One region of the Methylobacterium sp. C33D genome, then DNA from elsewhere that is predicted to be linked to it. Evidence: predicted binding sites of a transcription regulator. Region 1 holds the regulator's gene; each other region holds the start of a gene.
What was found. Region 1 encodes LexA, which represses DNA repair genes until DNA is damaged. Its sites were predicted from a motif close to TGTTCNNNNTGTGTTCNG; they were not measured.

Region 1 (2,262 bases):
AGCCCTTCGGCCTCGTCGGCAACGCCCTGACCCTGCCGCTCGTCTCCCTGGTGGTGATGCCCGCCGCGGTGATCGGGTGCCTCGCCTATCCCTTCGCCCTCGACCGGCCGGTTTGGTGGCTGATGGGGCAGGCGGTGGCCGGGATGCTGGCGATCTCGAACTGGATCGCCGGGTTCGAGCGGGCGATCCTGGTGCTGCCGGCCTTCGGCGCCGGGGCGCTGGCGCTGCTCACCGCCGGCCTGCTGCTGGCGACGCTGCCGGCCTCGCGCCTGCGCTGGCTCGCCGTGCCGCCGGTCCTGCTCGGGCTCGTCCTCGCGGCCCGGCCGGACCGCTACGACCTCTACGTCGACCGGCAGGGCGCGGGCGCCGCGGTGCGGGGGCCGGACGGGCGGCTCGCGGCCCTCGGAAGCCCCTCCGGCTTCGTCCTCGAGCAGTGGCTGAAGGCGGACGGCGACGGGCGGCGACCCGCGGCGCTGATCGTCCGGTCGGGCAGCGGGCGCTGCGACCGGCTCGGCTGCACCGCCAGGCTGCCGGACGGGCAGGCGGTCGCCCTGGTCCGGGACCGGCGGGCCTTCCCGGAGGATTGCGCCCGCGCCGCGGTCCTGATCACGGGCCTCGCGGCGCCGCCGACCTGCACGGGCCCCCTGGTGATCGACCGGCGGGTCCTCGCCGCCCGCGGGGCGGTGGCTCTCCGGACCGACGGCGACGGCTTCGCCGCGCGCTACGCCCGGGACGACGGCCGCGCTGTGCCCTGGCGGCCGGCCGCGGGGCGCGGGCCGGGAGAGCCGCGGCCGGTCACCGCGGAGCCGGGCGACCGCGCCGCGGAGGACGGGGTCGTCGCGACGCCGGAGGCCGACGCCGCGCCGGGCGGAGACCTCGCCCCCGGCGACGCGCCGGCCGAGCCGCTTCAGTAGCGGCGGACGAGGCTGACGAGGCGGCCTTGGATCCGGACCCGGTCGGGCCCGAGCACGCGGGTCTCGTAGGCCGGGTTGGCGGCCTCCAGGGCGATGGAGGAGCCGCGGCGGCGCAGGCGCTTGAGCGTCGCCTCCTCGTCATCGATCAGCGCCACGATGATGTCGCCGGTATTGGCCGTTTCCTGCTTGCGGATGACCACGAGGTCGCCGTCCAGGATGCCGGCCTCGACCATCGAGTCGCCGCGCACCTCGAGGGCGTAGTGCTCGCCGCCGGCCACGAAGTCCGGCGACAGGGTGATGGCGTGGCTCTGGTTCTGGATCGCCGAGACGGGCGTGCCGGCCGCGATCCGGCCCATGACGGGGATCGAGATGGCGCGGCCGGACTCGTCGATCATCCGCGTGCTCGCCGGGGCCGGCGGCGGCTTGGACTTGCCGCCCTCGACCACGCTAGGCGTGAAGCGGCGCGGCTCGGCGGGGGCCTGAGTCGCCGGGACGGCCTGGGTCAGGCTCTCGGGGATGCGGATCACCTCGATGGCGCGCGCCCGATTCGGGAGGCGCCGGAGGAAGCCGCGCTCCTCGAGCGCTGTGATCAGCCGGTGGATGCCGGATTTCGACTTGAGATCGAGGGCATCCTTCATCTCGTCGAAGGACGGCGGGACACCGCATTCCTGCATCCGGCTCTGGATGAATCGCAGGAGGTCCAGCTGCTTGCGCGTGAGCATCGACGGGGGACTCGCGGCTTGGCGGACCGCCACGTGACGGTCTCCGAAACAAATCACGAACAGGTTAAACGTTCCGCAAGTGTTCCGCAAGAGCGGCACCGCTCCGCTCGGCGCGCCGCGGCGCGCCCGCGGGAGAAGGCCGAGAAACGCATTGACGGCGCAAGCGGAGCCGTTTCAATGCACCGCGGTGCCCCGCCGGGCAGGCGGCGGATCCGGGGCGCGGGCTGGGACCCTCATGGAATGACGAGGATGCGACGACCCGCGGCTCTGCTGCCCCTCGGCCTCGCCGCCCTCGGCCTCGCCGGCTGCACCACCGGGTTCTCCTACATCTCGCGGAACTACGTGGCGCTCACCCCCCAGGTCGTGACGATCGGCTGCAAGGAGCCCTACGAGGTCTACGACAACCGGCAGCTGCGCCGGATGCTGATCGTCTCCAACGCCCTGCGCGAGTACGCCGGCTGCAATCTGAGCGAGGTCCGGATCGATCCGGAGCCGGACGCCACCCGGGTGAAGCGCTTCCGCACCGCCGCCCGGGCCTATCTGGACGAGACCGTGCGCGAGGATTGCCGGGTCACCGGCGAGACCGTGTTCGATCCGCTGAAGACCGAGTTCGCCTACGCCTGCGA
Region 2 (2,262 bases), on a different contig from region 1:
CCCGGAACGGGACGCCGCCGCTCGTCCCCTCGATCCGCCAGGGTCCGATCAGGGCCGGCGCCTGCAGGCGGAGGTCCTGGACGTAGAGCTGGTCGGTCCGCCCGGTGGCGGGGACCTGCGTGGTGACGAGGAACTGCTGGATCTGCAGGTTCTCGATGGCGAGGTCGCGGTCGCGCAGGGCGCCGCCGAAATCGGGCGGCAGCTTCAGCGTGTCCGGACCGGCGACTGGGAGCTTGATCTCGGCCCGGCCGATCCGGGTCTCGGTGAAGCGGAACTCGCCCTTCAGGAGCGGCGCGAGGGCGATCTCGGCCTTGACGAACCGGGCATCCAGGCTCGGGCGGTCCGGGTCGCCGCCGAGGAGGAGGCGGTCGACGCGCAGCCGCGGCGACGGCAGCAGGCGGACCTCGATCCGCCCGTCGGTCCGGACCGGAACGCCGAGGGACCGGGCGAGCGCCCGGTCGACGAGCCCGCGATGGGCCTGCCAGTCGACGAAGGGCGGAACCGCGAGCGCCGCCACGAGAACCAGGATGACGGCGCACGCCAGCGCGGTCAGAAGATCACGCAATGGTCCCGTTCCGCACCATCTCTGCGCGAGGCCGCGACCTCACCGGGCCGCCGTGCCCCGCGTGCCCCCGCGAGTCAGTCGCCACGGCCATAGCACGATAAGCCGCCGGGGGCGCCAGCGGCGATGCCACGGTCCGGAGCGGGCGCGGGTCCCGGCTCCCGTGCGGGAGACGGTGCGCTCCGCCGCTGTCGAAACCGATCACATCCGCGCGCCGATCCGCGGCCGCCGAGGGGAAGGCCGCACGCCCCTGCGGAGCGCGGATCACCCCGGCGCGGACAGCCGCGCTTCATGGCTCCGCGCCCCCGCCGCGGCGCGAACGGCCTCGACGCCGTTCGCGATTTGGTCCAGGGATGCGGGATGCAGAACCCCCCGCATCCGCAGTCCGCCGGGGACGGCGCGCCCGCCACGTCCATCGCCGCCCGCGCCATGGGCGCCCTCCGCCGCGAGGCGGCCGGCTACCTCGAGGGGCTGAACCCCGAGCAGCGCCGCGCCGTCGAGACCACGGAGGGCCCGATCCTGGTGCTGGCCGGCGCCGGCACCGGCAAGACCCGGGTGCTGACCACTCGCATCGCCCACCTGATCGCCACCGGGCGGGCGCGGCCCTTCGACATCCTGTCGGTGACCTTCACCAACAAGGCCGCCCGGGAGATGAAGCACCGGATCGGCGCGCTGATCGGGCCGGCCGGCGAGGGCATGCCCTGGCTCGGCACCTTCCACGCCATCGGCACCAAGATCCTGCGCCGCCACGCCGAGCTGGTCGGGCTCAAATCCGACTTCACAATCCTCGGCACCGACGATCAGCTCCGGCTGATGAAGCAGGTCATCGCCGACCAGAACGTCGACGAGAAGCGCTGGCCGGCCCGGGCCCTGTCCCACGCCATCGACGGCTGGAAGAACCGCGGCCTCGGCCCCGAGCAGGTGCCCCCGGGAGAGGCCGCTTCCTTCGCGTTCGGCAAGGGCGGCGCCCTCTACACCGCCTACCAGGCCCGGCTCGCGACGCTGAACGCCGTCGATTTCGGCGATCTCCTGCTGCTCTGCCTCAAGCTCTGGCGGGAGAACCCCGACGTCCTGGCCAATTACCAGGACCGGTTCCGCTACATCCTGGTGGACGAGTACCAGGACACCAACGTCGCCCAGTACCTGTGGCTGCGCCTGCTGGCGCAGTCCCGGAAGAACATCGCCTGCGTCGGCGACGACGACCAGTCGATCTACGGCTGGCGCGGCGCCGAGGTCGACAACATCCTGCGCTTCGAGCACGACTTCCCGGGCGCGGTGGTGGTGCGGCTGGAGCGCAACTACCGCTCCACCGGCCACATCCTGGCGGCCGCCTCCGGGCTGATCGCCAAGAACGAGAGCCGCCTCGGCAAGACCCTGCGCACCGACGACGAGCCGGGCGAGCGCGTCACCGTGACGGGGGCGTGGGATTCCGAGGAGGAGGCGCGAATGCTCGCCGAATCGATCGAGTCCCTCCAGTCCAAGCAGCACCCCCTGTCGGAGATCGCCGTGCTGGTGCGGATCTCCGCGCAGATGCGCGAGATCGAGGACCGGTTCGTCCAGCTCGGGCTGCCCTACCGGGTCATCGGCGGCCCGCGCTTCTACGAGCGCACCGAGATCCGCGACGCGCTGGCCTACCTGCGCGCCACCGTGAACGTCAGCGACGACCTCGCCTTCGAGCGGATCGTGAACACGCCGAAGCG
Region 3 (2,262 bases), on a different contig from region 1:
CACGGAGGGCGTGACGTCGATGATCTCGTAGCGGGCGAGGATCCCGCCGTCGGCCGTGGCGACCTCGGCCCCGGCCTGGATCGCGCTCGCCGTCGGACCCGCCGCGGGCAGGTACGTGCAGCCCGACATCGCCGTGACGGCGAGCAGGACGAGGGGAAGTTTGCGCATCCAGATGTTGCCCATCGGTATTGCCGAGCCCGTGCCTAGCCCATAGCGGCCCAGGTGTCCGTAGCGGGTGAGCCACACTCCGCCCGCCACGGCCGAGACTGCTAAGTCATCCTCGTTAAGCACAGCTTTTTCGGGGCAATGGCGCGACAAATGCCGGTCGCAGCGCGCGCAGCCGAAATATCGGGACACAATTCCAGATGTTGTCGGCGGTCACGGACCGGCCGATCGGCCCCGGGGCCGGGTGGATTGGGGACGATCCGCTCACGGCCCCTGGGTGACGGCCGCCGTGATGTCGCCGTAGACGGCGCTGACGCGGGACACGTAGAAGCGGATGCTGCCGACGGCGACGAGGAAGATCAGGCCGCCGAGCAGGGCGTACTCGGTCGCGGTGGATCCGCGGACGTCGCGGGCGAACCGTGCGGTCGCGGCCCGGAGCCGACCCGCCGGGGCGGACGCCCCCCGGGATCGCACAGCGCGCCGCTCCCCTCCGTCGCCGCCCGGCTCATCCATGGTCGACCGCGCCTTCCAGTCCCGCCGCGCGCGTGGCCTCACGCGCTCCGAAGTCTGGTACCGGCACGCGCTTGCCGCCGGCTTAACGAAGTGTTCGAAACCGGCGGTCGGGTCGATTCCGGGCGGGATATGCACCGCCCGGCGCGGCGGTGGGCACGCCCGCCGCGGGCGCGCCCGGGCCGCCTCAGGCGTGGCCGGCCTTGTGGCGGAGGTCGTCGATCCGCTTCGAGGCCTCGGCCTTGTCGAGGTCGGGGTCGAACGCCTCCGGCTTCTTCGCCTCCTCCGAGAGCGTCTTCAGATAGGAGGCCTGCGCGCCGGTCATCGGCTCGCCGCCGGTCGTCCACTGGTCCGGATCCTTGATCTGGTTGGACACATCCTTCGGGTCGGTCTTGGGGTTCTCCGGGGCGTCCTGACGCGCTCCGGTCTCCCGATCCGCCTTCGACGTCGCCTTCGCGGTGCTGGTAGCCATGCGCCTGATGTTCCCTGAATGTTCGCGTTCCGGTGATCAACGCGTCCCGCCGCGCGGCGGTTCCTGCCGACACGGCGGGGGCGTCGGGCGCGACGATCTTCCCTTCCGCGCGCCCGCTCCGCATGATCGCGGCGCCCCAGAGAGCCACGGTGATCCGGATGACGTCCCAATCAGACCCGACACGCGATGCCGGGACGGCCGCCCAGGTGCTCGTGGTCATGGGCGTCTCGGGGTCCGGGAAGAGCACCGTGGCGGCGCTGATCGCCGAGAGGCTCGGCTGGATCTTCGTGGACGGCGACAGCTTCCACACGCCGGAGCACGTGGCGAAGATGCACGCGGGCCACGCCCTCGACGACGCGGACCGCGCGCCCTGGCTCGCCCGGATCGCGACGTGGATCCAGCAGCGCCTCGACGCCGGCGAGTCCGGCGTGGTGGTCTGCTCGGCGCTCCGGCGCGCGTACCGGGACGTCCTTACCCGGGGCAGCCGGCGGGTCCGCCTCGTCTACCTCGACGGCGACAGGGCCCTGATCGCGCGGCGCCTCGCGGAGCGCCGGGGCCACTTCATGTCGCCGCACCTCCTCGAGAGCCAGTTCGCGATCCTCGAGGTCCCGGGGCCCGACGAGCACCCGATCACCGTCGGGATCCTCGAGCCGCCCGAGGCGATTGCCGACCGGGTCGTGGCGGAACTCGCCGCCGCGGCGCGCCGGGATCCGGGTGGGGAGTGACGCGATGACAGCAGGAACCGGCAAGGCCGCGGGGATCGCCCTGGTGATCTCGGACGTCGACGGCACCCTGGTAACCGGCGACAAGCGCCTGACCGGGGCGACGGTGGCGGCCGTGCGCCGCCTGCGCGCGGCCGGGATCGGCTTCAGCATCGCCTCGGCGCGGCCGCCGATCGGCCTGCGGAGCCTCGTGGCGGACCTCGGTCTCGACCTGCCGATGGGGGCCTTCAACGGCGCCAGCGTCGTCCGGCCGGACCTGTCGATCATCGAGGAGCGGACCATCCCGGAGGCGGCGGCCCGGTCGGCCCTCGACCGGCTCCTGGCCGAGGGGCTGGATGTCTGGGTCTTCGCCGACGGCGCGTGGTGCCTGCGCGACCCGGACGGCCCCTACAC

Region 2: the regulator LexA is predicted to act here: its motif matches at 895-912, upstream of ACLBXO_RS07095 (ATP-dependent helicase).
Region 3: the regulator LexA is predicted to act here: its motif matches at 1,156-1,173, upstream of ACLBXO_RS31050 (DUF3072 domain-containing protein).

Annotation. Positions count from the first base shown of each region.
Region 1 is NZ_JBKFAV010000020.1:49,099-51,360, reverse strand. Features, by position in the region: gene ACLBXO_RS17330 (ComEC/Rec2 family competence protein) at 1-914, shown strand, start outside; gene lexA (transcriptional repressor LexA) at 908-1,636, opposite strand; gene ACLBXO_RS17320 (hypothetical protein) at 1,886-2,262, shown strand, end outside.
Region 2 is NZ_JBKFAV010000007.1:101,690-103,951, forward strand. Features, by position in the region: gene ACLBXO_RS07090 (AsmA protein) at 1-565, opposite strand, end outside; gene ACLBXO_RS07095 (ATP-dependent helicase) at 923-2,262, shown strand, end outside.
Region 3 is NZ_JBKFAV010000078.1:5-2,266, forward strand. Features, by position in the region: partial or broken gene ACLBXO_RS31040 (polysaccharide biosynthesis/export family protein) at 1-168, opposite strand, end outside; gene ACLBXO_RS31045 (Flp family type IVb pilin) at 430-639, opposite strand; gene ACLBXO_RS31050 (DUF3072 domain-containing protein) at 863-1,147, opposite strand; gene ACLBXO_RS31055 (gluconokinase) at 1,306-1,872, shown strand; gene ACLBXO_RS31060 (Cof-type HAD-IIB family hydrolase) at 1,877-2,262, shown strand, end outside.